DNA from 3 places in the Streptomyces sp. NPDC059740 genome. Region 1 is predicted to be linked to each of the others. Evidence: riboswitches for the same ligand, from Rfam matches in the RefSeq annotation. Region 1 holds a riboswitch; each other region holds the start of a gene.
What was found. Region 1 has a riboswitch for S-adenosylmethionine ahead of thrC (threonine synthase). Riboswitches for the same ligand answer to the same signal wherever they lie in the genome.
Positions count from the first base shown of each region.

Region 2: it holds a riboswitch for S-adenosylmethionine, as region 1 does, so the genes downstream of both, ACFV3R_RS27790 (glutathione S-transferase C-terminal domain-containing protein) here and thrC (threonine synthase) in region 1, are expected to answer to the same signal.
Region 3: it holds a riboswitch for S-adenosylmethionine, as region 1 does, so the genes downstream of both, ACFV3R_RS21450 (aminotransferase class V-fold PLP-dependent enzyme) here and thrC (threonine synthase) in region 1, are expected to answer to the same signal.

Region 1 covers NZ_JBHWGP010000011.1:32,270-36,538, forward strand. The annotation lists gene ACFV3R_RS15635 (trehalose-6-phosphate synthase) at 1-462, opposite strand, end outside; gene ACFV3R_RS15640 (glucosyl-3-phosphoglycerate synthase) at 599-1,576, opposite strand; SAM riboswitch class I at 1,884-2,039, shown strand; gene thrC (threonine synthase) at 2,057-3,337, shown strand; gene ACFV3R_RS15650 (MoaD/ThiS family protein) at 3,426-3,704, shown strand; gene ACFV3R_RS15655 (cold-shock protein) at 4,199-4,269, shown strand, end outside.
Region 2 covers NZ_JBHWGP010000033.1:36,770-41,038, forward strand. The annotation lists gene ACFV3R_RS27780 (GntR family transcriptional regulator) at 1-688, opposite strand, end outside; partial or broken gene ACFV3R_RS27785 (iron chelate uptake ABC transporter family permease subunit) at 749-1,217, opposite strand; gene ACFV3R_RS27790 (glutathione S-transferase C-terminal domain-containing protein) at 1,432-2,214, opposite strand; SAM riboswitch class IV at 2,428-2,574, opposite strand; gene ACFV3R_RS27795 (hypothetical protein) at 2,729-2,863, shown strand; gene ACFV3R_RS27800 (putative leader peptide) at 3,033-3,353, shown strand; gene ACFV3R_RS27805 (LLM class flavin-dependent oxidoreductase) at 3,425-4,269, shown strand, end outside.
Region 3 covers NZ_JBHWGP010000019.1:25,174-29,442, reverse strand. The annotation lists gene trpD (anthranilate phosphoribosyltransferase) at 1-785, shown strand, start outside; SAM riboswitch class IV at 1,072-1,189, shown strand; gene ACFV3R_RS21450 (aminotransferase class V-fold PLP-dependent enzyme) at 1,611-3,047, shown strand; gene ACFV3R_RS21445 (Lrp/AsnC ligand binding domain-containing protein) at 3,142-3,423, opposite strand; gene ACFV3R_RS21440 (rhomboid family intramembrane serine protease) at 3,475-4,155, opposite strand.

The DNA.
Region 1 (4,269 bases):
CAGCACCGCGGCACCCTGCGCCGCGTCCCGGGCCAGCGCGTCCGCGAAGGCCGCGTTGTACGCCTCGTAGGAGGCCCACTGGGCGCGGAAGTCCGCGTCGAAGGCCGGCTCCAGCGGCGTCTGGTACAGCAGGTGGTGGACGAACCACAGCACGGAGTTGGCGATGCCGTTGTAGGCGTCCGTGAAGGTCTGCGGCGCGATGTCGAGCATGCGGACCCGCTGCTCGCCGGTGTCGGACTCGGGGAGCTGGGCGGGGTGGCGGCGGGCGGCCTCGCGGTCGCCGTCGTTCAGCGCCGCGCAGACCCACAGCGCGTCCGCGTCCGGACCGATCGCCGAGAGCCCCGACACCAGGCCGCCGCCGCCGCGTTTGGCGCGCAGCGAGCCGTCCTCCTCCAGGGAGTACGAGACGGGGCCGCGGTTGGACGCGACGAGGATCTGCGCACCAGGGGTCTCGGAGGCCATGCCCGACAACTAACCCACCGCACAACCGTCCAAACGTACGGACGCCGGGCGGCGCCGATCTCCGCAGACGCCGGGCGAGATCGCGCCACACCGCCCCGACCTGCACGGTCACAGCCCGTGCAGGCGGGACCCGCCCTCAGGCCGCCCGGCCCCGGGAGTACTCCGGCACCTCGCACACCGGTGGCCGCTCCTCGGTGTCCACCGCCCAGGTCCGCGGCTCGAACCCGCCGTCCTCACCCCGGACGAACTGGGTCAGCCGCGGCCGCACCAGATGGCCACGGGCCAGCCGCAGCTGCGCGGTGCGGTAGATCGCCGCCGCCATACGGCCCAGCGCCTGCCCGTCCTGGTGCCGGTGGCGCCGCACCCCGACGTCGACCTGGGCCAGGGCGTCCAGCCCCACCGTCTGCAACGCGTCCACCAGCAGACCCAGCTCCACCCCGTAGCCCACCGGGAACGGCAGCCGCTCCAGCAGCGAGCGCCGTGCCGCGTACTCGCCCCCCAGCGGCTGCACGAAACCGGCCAGCTGCGGCCAGTGCAGGTTCAGCAGGGGCCGGGCCACCAGCTCCGTCACCCGGCCGCCCTGCGCCGGGCCGCCGGCCCCCGCACCGCCGCCCGCCTCGGCACCCAGCGGCCGGTCGTACATGGCCTTGACCAGCGCGAGATCCGGGTCGGTCAGCAGGGGCGCGACGATGCCGGAGACGAAGGTGGCCGAGAACTCCCGCAGGTCGGCGTCGACGAAGCACACGATGTCGCCGCGGGTGACCAGCAGCGACCGCCACAGCACCTCGCCCTTGCCCGGTAGCGCCGGCAGCCGCGGCAGCACCGCGTCCCGGTGCACCACGCGGGCCCCGGCGGCGGCGGCCACCTCGGCGGTACGGTCGGACGAACCCGAGTCCAGGACCACCAGCTCGTCGACGAGCGGCATGGCGTCCGTCATCAGCTCGTCACGGATGGTGGTGACGATCTGGCCGACCGTCGCCTCCTCGTCGAGCGCCGGCAGCACCACGCTGACCGTCTGCCCAGACGCGGCCTTGGCGGCCGGCAGCAGGGCCGTGGGACGGTCGGCCGCCGACCAGGAGCGGGTGCCGAGCCAGCGCTCCACCTCTTCCAGCACCAGCGTCTCTCCTCACGCTCGCAGTCCGTCTCGCGGGCCCGTGCGGTACCCGTCCTCTCGTCCCGGCAGGTCGGCGACCGGCGGACGCGGGCCGGACGGGACCCTGGGGTCACGCTCTGACCTGCGCCCTCGCCTCCGCACCGCGGACCGGTGAGGACCGGCGCTCGTGCTGTGATCCATCTCGCGGTGCGGACGGCTGTCTCCAGCCCGGGGCCCTTCGGTTACAGTCTTGAACAACGCGAACGGCCCGCATATGTCGGGGTCGCCGCGCCACACAAACGCCCGGTCCGCAAGGCCGGTGCCACACCGCTCATCCAGAGGGGCAGAGGGAAACGGCCCGTTGAAGCCCCGGCAACCCTCCAGCCGGACTCGTCACCGCACCAGCAGCGGAACGCGAGGCTCCCCGGCTAGGGAAGGTGCCAATTCCGTCTCGCGGCGAGATGCGTCGCGAGGAAGATGAGGAGAAAGGGCCTCGCCTCCATGGCTGTGCAGACCGTCGCCACCGACACCCCCCTCACCCTCGGCTCCGCCGTCGCGCTGTCCTGCCGCGAATGCGGCGAGCGGTTCCCGCTGAGCCCGATCTTCGCCTGCGAGGCCTGTTTCGGCCCGCTGGAGATCGCCTACGACCTTCCCACCGGGGACCCCGAGGGGCTCCGGAAGCGCATCGAGGCCGGCCCGAACAACATCTGGCGCTACGCCCCGCTGTTGCCCGTCCCCGAGGACGTCGCGGACAAGCCGAACATCAACCCCGGCTTCACCAAGCTGGTCAAGGCCGACAACCTCGCCCGCGAGCTCGGCGTCACCGGCGGTCTGTACGTCAAGGACGACTCCGGCAACCCCACCCACTCCTTCAAGGACCGGGTGGTGGCCATCGCCGTCGAGGCGGCCCGCGTCTTCGGCTTCACCACCCTCTCCTGCTCCTCCACCGGCAACCTCGCCGGTGCCGTGGGCGCCGCCGCGGCCCGGGCCGGTTTCCGCTCCTGCGTCTTCATCCCGCACGACCTGGAGCAGGGCAAGGTGGTCATGGCCGCCGTCTACGGCGGCGACCTGGTCGGCATCGAGGGCAACTACGACGACGTCAACCGCTTCTGCTCCGAGCTCATCGGCGACCCGCTGGGCGAGGGCTGGGGCTTCGTCAACGTCAACCTCCGCCCGTACTACGGCGAGGGTTCCAAGACGCTGGCCTACGAGATCTGCGAGCAGCTCGGCTGGGAGCTGCCCGACCAGATCGTCATCCCCATCGCCTCCGGCTCGCAGCTCACCAAGATCGACAAGGGGCTCAAGGAGCTGATCCAGCTCGGCCTCGTCGAGGACAAGCCCTACAAGATCTTCGGCGCGCAGGCCGAGGGCTGCTCCCCGGTCTCCCGGGCCTTCAAGGACGGCCACGACGTGGTCCGCCCGGTCCGGCCGGACACCATCGCCAAGTCCCTGGCCATCGGGAACCCGGCCGACGGCCCGTACGTGCTGGACATCGCCCGCCGTACCGGCGGTGCCGTCGAGGACGTCAACGACGCACAGGTCGTCGACGCCATCAAGCTGCTGGCCCGCACCGAGGGCATCTTCGCCGAGACCGCGGGCGGCGTCACCGTCGGCGTGACCCGGAAGCTGATCGAGAACGGCCTTCTGGACCCGGCGAAGTCCACCGTCGTCCTCAACACCGGCGACGGGCTGAAGACGCTGGACGCCGTGGCGCCCACCACCGGCCCGACCGCGACGATCCGCCCCAGCCTGGACGCCTTCCGCGAGGCCGGCCTGGCCTGACGCGGGCCCCGGCCGGCCGCCCCCGGCCCCGCCCCGTCCCCTTTGCCACCCACCGACCCGGGCCCCGGGCCCGAGACTTGAGGCAGACATGAGCGTCACCGTCCGCATCCCGACCATCCTCCGCACCTACACCGGTGGCCAGGCCGAGGTCCCCGCCGACGGCGCGACCCTCTCGGAGGTCCTCGCGGACCTGGAGAAGAACCACAGCGGCATCGCCGCGCGCGTGCTGGACGACTCCGGCAAGCTCCGCCGTTTCGTCAACGTCTACGTCAACGACGACGACGTCCGCTTCGAGCAGGGCCTTGAGACCCCCACGCCCGAGGGTGCCGGCGTCTCCATCATCCCGGCGGTCGCCGGCGGCTGCTGAGCCACGCACCGCCCGACGGACCCGACACCGGCCGCCGCTCCTCCAGAGGGAGCGGCGGCCGGCTGCCGTGGGGGCGCGCGCACCGGGGTGCGCGGCGGGTGAGCGCGCCGGGGGGGGGTGGGATATGCGGAAGCGGTAATTCCGTACCGGGAATTAGCGTTAGAGTGGGCGCGGTTCCCGCATTGCGCGCAGGTCAAACGCGCATGACGAATCTCCGCGGCGGACACAAGATGTGTGCGTGGTTTGTCGGTTTGGTGTAGTTCGCCCGGACCGTATTGTGGCTGATTCCCTCTCTTTTTCGCTTATCGGTGTTTACCCTGGTCCGGATTTTTCGTCTGCTTGACCTGTTGCACTGGGCAGTTGTGCAGATACATTCAGCGGCGGTCGACGCGTTCCGGCGCACGCCCCCTCCTGCCGCCTGGCATCGGGGGTGAGGTCTGACCCGGGTCCGCGAAGTGCGGTCCTGCGTAGGGCCAGCAATAGGGGAGTAAGGAATGGCTCAGGGCACCGTCAAGTGGTTCAACGCGGAGAAGGGCTACGGCTTCATCGCGGTCGACGGTGGTGC
Region 2 (4,269 bases), on a different contig from region 1:
GGAGTTCGAAGTGGGCGGGGTCCAGGAGGCTGACGACGTGCTCGACGGGGTCGCCGGTGGGCAGCCTGCCGATGCGTCGCACCCGCAGGAAGGAGACGCCGGGTGCGCGCCCCAGGAGCCGCGCGTCCTCCTCCTCCAGGGGCACGGCGGTCGCCGCCTGTTCACCGGAGGCCACGACGAGACCGGCCGCCGCAAGGGTGGCGGTCAGCGAGTCGTCGACCAGACCGCCGGCCGGGACGTCCTCCAGGCCGGGGTGGCACGGTACGCGGCTGCGCTCCAACGACACCGGGGTGCCGTCGGGCAGCGACCGCAACCGGTCGACGGCCAGGAAGGCGGTGGTGGGCAGGTTCAGCCGCCCCCCGAGCTCGGCGTCCTGGACGACCTCCAGCCGGAGCAGGGCCGTGGTGAGTCCGGTGCCCTGCTCGGTCAGGGACTGGGTCCAGCCGTGCCGGTTGTCCAGCGGCGCGCCGTCGAAGGTGACGAAGGAGCCGATCCCGGGGTGGGTGCTGATCAGCCCCTCCTCGGCCAGCTCCCGCAGCGCCTCGCGGACCGTGGTCCGGCTCACCGCGAACCGCTCGGTCAGGGAGTGCTCACCGGGCAGCCGGCTGCCGGACCGCAGCGCCCCGGCCCTGATCTCGTGACCCAGGATGCGGGCCACCCGCTGATGCTTGCGCGCCTGTGCAGACATGTCCACACCGTAAGTCAACCTGTCTGGACCTGTCTGTTGTCCGGGTCACAGGCTCCGGCCCCGGCCTGCTGCCGGCCCTGCCGTGCCGGTCCGAACGGGAAGTGTCCGGCGCAGGACGGCCGCAGACGCGCGCCCGTAGGTGGAGCCGGACAGCCGGATCAGTGCCTTGGTCGCGCTGAACGGGTCGGTGACCACGAGGAGCAGGCCGATCACGGCCGCCGCCGCGGACACCCCGGCACGACCAGCACCAGCCGGTCGTGGCGGAAGCCGTTCCGTGCGGAGAGCCCGAAGACCAGCAGGGCCGCACGGCCGAGCCCACCGCGGACGCAGCCGCCAGCCCCCAGGGGCCGGCTGCCGGCAGGGAGGTGGTCAGGAGCACCGCACCGCGCGCCGCCGCCGCCGGAGACGCCCGGAACCCCGGGCTCGACCAGCGGGTTGCGGGTCGCCGCCTGCACCAGCGTGCCGGCCGGCGCCGGCGCGGCCCCGCCGGCAGCGCGGCCGGGGCCCGCGGGACCCGGGTGTCCAGGATGGATGGGGGAGACGGCCTGCGCCGGGGAGGGCACGGCGCGCCGGAGCGCCCTGACGCCGCGGACACCGGAACGCCCGGCACCGGGCCGCAGGACGGGTTTTCCCTCCCGGTGCCGGGCTCGGCCCTCGCCTGCCGCACTTCCCGGTGGAGCCGGAGCCGGTGAGCGCCGGCCGCAGGGACCGGCCTGGCGCGGCCCGGACGCGCGGCGTGGTCCTCACACCGTGCAGGGCGCCGCGACGGTCCTGCCCCGGAAGGACGGGTGCTCTCCGAGGCGGCGGACATAGTCCCGGAGCCGGACGTGCGAGCAGAGGGTGCCGGGTGGGCCGAGGTGGACGAGCGCCACCCACAGGTCCACGTCCGCAGCCGTCAGCTCCCCGCCCAGCGCGTAGGGCTGCCCGGTGAGCCGGCGCTCCCACATATCCAGTGCCGCACGCTGTTCACCGGGGCGGGCGGCAGGGGAGAGGTGCAGTTCCAGCGCCTCACCGACGGCTTCGGCCGCTGCGGCCAGGTGCGGCGGGCGCAGGCGCGAGGGGCGGTCCCCGTCGTGGCCGGAGAGCGGCCCCGCGAGGTCGCGGAGGATGTCCGGGGTGTGGTTGCTGACGATGCGCCCGCTCCAGCGGTCGCGCAGCGCGGGCGCGGTGAGGGGTCCGTCGTAGTGGTGCAGGGTGGCTTCGTACGCGTGGCGCAGCGCCGCGAAGGCGTCGGGGGCGTCGCCGGGGCGCGTCAGGACGGTGGTGGCGATCGCGCCGTCGAGACCGAGCAGGTCCAGAGTGATCGAGATGCGCAGTGAGTGCGGACAACTCTCCGACAGGAACAGGTCGTAGCGGTGCGGTTCCGGATAGAAGCCGCCTGCCAGGCCGATGCCGATCCGGCCTCGCAGGACGTGTGGCAGCCGGGCGCCCGCCGAAGCCCCCGGGTGGGGCCGAGTGGCGGACGTACTCGGTTGCCGGTGAACGGCGTCGGCCGTCCCGGCGCCGCGCGTAGCTGTCTCGGGCATGACTCTCCCTTGGGAAACGAGGAAGCCACCGCCGCCTCGGGGGCGCCGGCGGCCGAATGCGGAGCGACTGCGCTGCTCGCAGCGGTCCGCGACGACGAACCGGCGGCGGATCAGTACGCGCTGGAGACCCGCGACAGATCGATGTGCAAGCGCCTCGTCAAGTCACTCCTGGGCATTGCCCGCCCGTCTCACCCTCGGGGCTCGCGAGACGCGAGACCACGCTTGCCCCACCGCACCGGCGGGACCCGGTCGTCACCCGGGGCACCCCGTCGCGGCGGAAGGGTTGCCTGCCAGCGGGCCGGGGCCGATGACCACATCAGCGGGGGTGAACCCGCGGCGTGGGCGCTGACAATCGTGACCGTCCACGCCAGTTTCGGTGCGCTCCGTGACGCCGTCAAGAAGCCGTGCGCACGGTCTCAAGTGATGGGCATACGCGTTGACATTCCCCCGAGGGCATGACTGACTGGCGGCGTCCCACGACAGGACCCAGGCCGGAGAAATGACGGTGACGGCGATGTACGCAGTTGACGGAAAGGCCGCGCGACAGCGCCCCGGCCGCGTCCTGCTGTGCTCGGACCGCTCGGTCGACCTGCTGCGCGTCAACAGCGCCCTCTGTACGGCCGCCCGTCCTGCCCACTGCCGGGACTGACGACTCTCTGAGCCCGCGCTGACCACCGCCGTCGCGGTGTGCTGCCCCCTCCCCGCCCAGCCCCCGTTCCACGTGTACCGGTCGCCTCGCCTCCGCCGAGCCCTTTGCCGCTCGGCGCGGCGCCGACCACCCGCGTGGTCCGGGCTGTCCGAGTCCGCTGGAGCTGTCCATGCATCTCCCGGTTCCGCCGTGTCCGCCGGGCCGGCGCCCCACCGCAGGCCCCGGCCTCCGCGAAGAGGACGCCCGACAGCGGGAGGGAACGGCGCAGTCGGGTAGCGGTGCCCGCCGACGAGCGGTCGGCCACCCACCGGGGAGCCGCGCGCCAGACCGGCACGGTGCCCGGGACCACCGGGCCGCAGACGCGCAGGCACGGCACGTGCGGCCCGCGTCCCGCCACCACGCCGTGAAACCCGCCCCGCCCCGCCTCCACCTGTACTCCCGGCACCACATCGACCTGCTGCGCGTGGCCGGCGCGCTCTGTCGCCCCTGACCGCCGCCCCCGCAGCCGCCCCCGTACCGGGGCCGGCTCTCCCGCACGGCCATCAGGAAGGCGTCACCCCCATGTCCCCCTCTCCCGCCCCGCTGCACCTCGCCGTCGCCCTCGACGGCGCAGGCTGGCATCCGGCCGCCTGGCGCGAGCCCGTCGCCCGCCCCCGCGAACTGCTCACCGCCGCCTACTGGACCGACCTCGTCACCGAGGCCGAACGCGGGCTGCTCGACTTCGTGACCATCGAGGACGGGCTCGGCCTCCAGTCCTCCTCGCCCACCGGCCCCGACGAGCGCACCGACCAGGTGCGCGGCCGCCTGGACGCCGTCCTCGTCGCCGCGCGGGTCGCCCCGCTGACCCGACGCATCGGCCTGGTGCCCACGGTGGTCGCCACCCACACGGAGCCGTTCCACATCTCCAAGGCGATCGCCACCCTCGACCACGTGAGCACCGGCCGCGCCGGCCTGCGCGTGCAGGTCACCGCCCGCCCGAACGAAGCCGCGCACTTCGGACGCCGGACGATCCCGCCGCTCCCCGCCGAGGGGTACGACACCCCTGCCGGGCAGGAGGTCGTGCGCGAACTCCTCGACGAGGCGGCCGACCACGTGGAGGTCGTGCGCCGGCTGTGGGACAGCTGGGAGGACGACGCGGAGATCAGGGACGCCGCCACCGGGCGCTTCATCGACCGCGACAAGCTGCACTACATCGACTTCGAGGGCAGGTACTTCCACGTCAGAGGCCCCTCGATCACGCCCCGCCCACCCCAGGGGCAGCCGATCGTCAGTGCCCTCGCACACGGCCCCGCCGCGTACCGGCTGGTGGCCCGTGCCGCGGACGTCGGCTACGTCACCGCGCACGACACCGACCACGCCCGCGCGATCGTCGCCCGGATCCGCGCTGAACAGGAGAAGGCCCAGCG
Region 3 (4,269 bases), on a different contig from region 1:
GCACCGGCGGCGACGGCGCCAACACCGTCAACATCTCGACGATGTCCGCCCTCGTGGTCGCGGGGACGGGGGCCCGGGTCGTCAAGCACGGCAACCGGGCCTCCTCCTCCGCCAGCGGCGCCTCCGACGTCCTGGAGAAGCTCGGCCTCAACCTCGACCTGTCCCCGCGCCGGGTGGCCGAGGTCGCTGCGGAGGCCGGCATCACCTTCTGCGCCGCGAACAGGTTCCACCCGGCGCTGCGCCACGTGGCGGCGGCCCGTGCCGAACTGGGCGTGCGCACCGTCTTCAACTTCCTCGGCCCGCTCACCAACCCGGCACGGGTGAAGGCCCAGGCCACCGGCGTCGCCGACGCCCGCATGGCGCCGATCCTGGCCGGCGTCCTCGCCGAACGTGGCTCCTCCGCGCTGGTCTTCCGGGGCGAGGACGGCCTGGACGAGCTGACCACCACCGCCACCTCGACGGTGTGGGTGGTCCGCGACGGGGCCGTGGCCGAGCACCGCTTCGACCCCCGCGACGTCGGTGTCGAGCTGGTGCCCGTCGAGGCCCTGCGCGGTGGGGACGCGGCCCACAACGCCGACGTCGTCCGCCGGGTCCTCGCGGGCGAGAAGGGCCCGGTCCGGGACGCGGTCCTGCTGAACTCGGCGGCGGCGCTGGTCGCCCTCGAACCGGCGGACACCTCGCTGGAGGAGCAGATCGCGGCGGGCATCGCGCGGGCGGCGCAGGCCGTCGACTCGGGGGCGGCGGCGACCGTGCTGGAGCGCTGGATGGAGCTCAGCAACTCCTGAGGGGTCCTTGCCATATGCCCGCCCGGGTCGCGTGGTCTGGCACCGCGCCTCGCGGCGTTGCCGAAAAGCCCTGGTAGCTCCGCTACGAGGACTCTCCGGCGCCTTGCGATGCACGGCACCGGACCACGCGACCTCATCGGACGCTCACATGGCAAGGACCCCTGAGGCACCACGCGGCGGCCCCTGCGGCGGGCCGCCGTGAGCCGGTTCCGGCCGCCTGGCGGGCGTGCCCGGGATGTGGGACGACGGTTTCGCCGTCCGAACCCGCTGTGCCATACTCACCGCAGGTCACGAGCGACAGCGTGAAGGCCCCGGCCCGCTGTCCGGCAACCCTCCGTCCGTGGCGGGGTGCCCCGGGTGATGACCAGGTCGCAGACAAGCGAGGTCTGCGGCAAGCGCGGTCCCTCGATTGGGGACCTGGTCCTTCGAGGGAGTGCCTTCCGTGATGCAGCGAATGCGATAGGCCTGTCCTCCGGATCGCCGTCGGACGTGCGCAGCGGTACCCCTGGGGTGCCCGCCGCCGTCGGTGACCGGCGCCCCGTCGCTCCCCACCGGACGCGACCGGCACCCGCCGCCCCTCCCGACCGGCTCGCCACGCCGGCCGCGGACCCGGAGACAGGCCCCGGGGCCTGACCGCCCCCACCGGACGACGCGTCCGGCCACCCGTGCGCCCTGACGGCGGACCGGTGTGCCGCGGTGCCTGTCGTCCCGTGCCCCGACGGGCACCGAGCACCCTCATCTCGCCTGCTGCCGCCACCGCGCGTCGCCGACTCCCGGCCGTCCGCGCGGTGTTGCCGGCCGCCCGCACCACCACGGGAGTCCGCCATGACCGCCACCGCCAGCACCGCTGCCGCCTCCGCCGCCACCGCTGCCGCCTCCACCACCACCGCTGCGAGGACCGCCCCCCAGGCCCCGGCCGGCGGCCCGCTCCCCGTCCTCGGCCGCGACGTCCGCGTCCCGCTCGTGACCGGTGGCGAGACCACCTACGCGGCGCTCGACTACGCGGCCAGCGCACCGGCGCTGCAGCGCGTCTGGGACGACGTCGCGGCCTACGCCCCCTACTACGGCAGCGTGCACCGCGGCGCCGGACACCTCTCGCAGCTCTCCACGGACCTGTTCGAGAACAGCCGGGAGACCGTGGCGCGCTTCCTCGGCTGTCGCCCGGAGGACGAGGTGGTCTTCACCCGGTCCACCACCGACTCCCTGAACCTGCTGGCCTGCGCGCTGCCCGCCGGGGCCCACGTCTACGTCTTCGAGACCGAGCACCACGCCGCGCTGCTGCCCTGGCACCGCCGCGCCGGCGTGACGGTGACCTACCTCGACGCCCCGCGCTCCCCGCAGCAGGCCGTGACCACCCTGGCGGACGCGCTGGCCGCGGCACCCAAGGGCGCGGGCCCCGCCCTGGTCTGCGTGACGGGTGCCTCCAACGTCACCGGCGAGATCTGGCCGGTGCGGGAGCTGGCCGCCACGGCGCACGCCCACGGCGCCCGCATCGTCCTGGACGCCGCCCAGCTCGCCCCCCACCACCCGGTGGACGTGGCCGAGCTCGACGTGGACTGGGTCGCCTTCTCCGGCCACAAGCTCTACGCGCCCTTCGGCTCCGGCGTCCTCGCGGGCCGCGCCGACTGGCTGCGGGAGGCCGAGCCGTACCTGGCGGGCGGCGGCGCGAGCCGCACCGTCACCCGGCGCCCGGACGGCGGTGTCGCGGTGGAGTGGCACACCTCCGAGGCCCGCCACGAGGCCGGTTCGCCCAACGTCATCGGCGTCCACGCCATCGCCTCGGCCTGCCGCGCGCTGACCGAGGCCGGCTTCGACACGCTGGTGGCACGCGAGCGGACGCTGGTGGCCAGGGTCCGCGAAGGGCTCGCCGGCATCCCCGGCGTGCGGGTCCTGGGCCTGTTCGGGCCGGACACGCCGCGGGTGGGCGTGCTCTCCTTCACCGTCGAGGGCTGGCAGTCCTCGCACTTCGCGGCGGCCCTCTCGGCCGAGTACGGCATCGGGGTGCGCGACGGCCTGTTCTGCGCCCACCCGCTGGTGCGCACACTCCTCGGCAGCGAGCCGCAGGCCCCGGGGGAGTGCGGCGCGGAGGAGTCCGGCGCGGCCGGCGGGACGCTCCACGCGGTCCGGGTGAGCTTCGGGGCCGGCACGCCCGACGAGCACGTCGAGCGGTTCCTGCGCGCGGTGCGGGAGCTGGTCACCGAGGGCGCGCGCTGGAGCTACCGGACGCAGGAGGGCCGCTGCGTCCCGGTTACCGCCGCCTGACCGGCCCGCTGCACCGGCCGTCCGCCGCCCAGGGGCGGGGCGCTGCCTCCCGTGGTGGCGCCCCGCCCCGTACCGGGCCGGGCCCGCAGGTGTCCTAGGAGTCCAGCCCGATGGCGAACGCGGCCTCCAGGTCGTGCTGGGAGTAGGTGCGGAAGGCGATGTGCGTCTCGGTGGAGGCGACGCCCGGCACCTTGCTGATGCGGCCGGGGATGACGTCGGCGAGGTCGTCGTGGCGGGCGACGCGGACGAGTGCGATCAGGTCGTGCGCCCCGGTGACCGAGTAGACCTCGCTGACACCCTCGAGCGCGGCGATCTTCTCGGCGATCTCCGGGATGCGGTCCACGCTGGTCTTGATGAGGACGATCGAAGTGATCACGGCTGGTCTTCTCCCTCGCGGCTGCCCGGCTCTCTCCAGGGCCCGCCCACCCTATCCCGCACCCCGCCGCCGGTGACGTGCCCAGGCGTAGAGGAAGCCGAGCCCGAAGCCCACGAGGTGCGCCAGGTGGGCCACGCCGGGACCGGCCGGGTCGTGTCCCGCGGCGAGCCACTGCAGCACGAACCAGAAGACCAGCACCACCCAGGCCGGGAAGCGCAGCGGGAGGAAGAGGAGGAACGGCAGCAGGCTGGTCACCCTGGCGCGGGGGAAGAGGTAGAGGAAGGCGCCCAGCACACCGGAGACGGCACCGGACGCCCCCACCAGGGCCCGCCCCGAGCCGGCGTGCACCGCCGCGTAGCCGAGCAGCGCCAGGTACCCGGTGACGAGGTAGAAGAGGACGAAGCGGGCGCGCCCCAGACGCTCCTCCACCAGGCCGCCGAAGACGTGCAGAAAGAGCAGGTTGCCCAGCAGGTGCACCCACCCGCCGTGCACGAAGAGCGCGGTCAGCGGGGTGGCCGAGGCGCGCACGGTCCCCTCCCACAGCTCGCGGGGGACCACGCCCCACCGGGCGAAGTAGGCGTTCTGCGCGGCGCGGCCCCCGTCCCCGCCGGCCGCGGCCCCGGTGAGCGGGGCGGTCGGTCCCGCGAGGAACACGGCACAGCACAGGGCCGTCAGCACGTCGCGGCCGCGCATCCGCACGGCACGGAGCACCAGGAGGTGCGAAACGGACATGGGTGGATCATCCCGGAAAACTCGGCCAGGAAGTGGGTGCCGGTTCCGGGCCCGGCCACCCGGTGGGCGTGCGCGCCGTGGTGCGGGGCGGCTGCGGGCGCGCCCCGCAGGGGA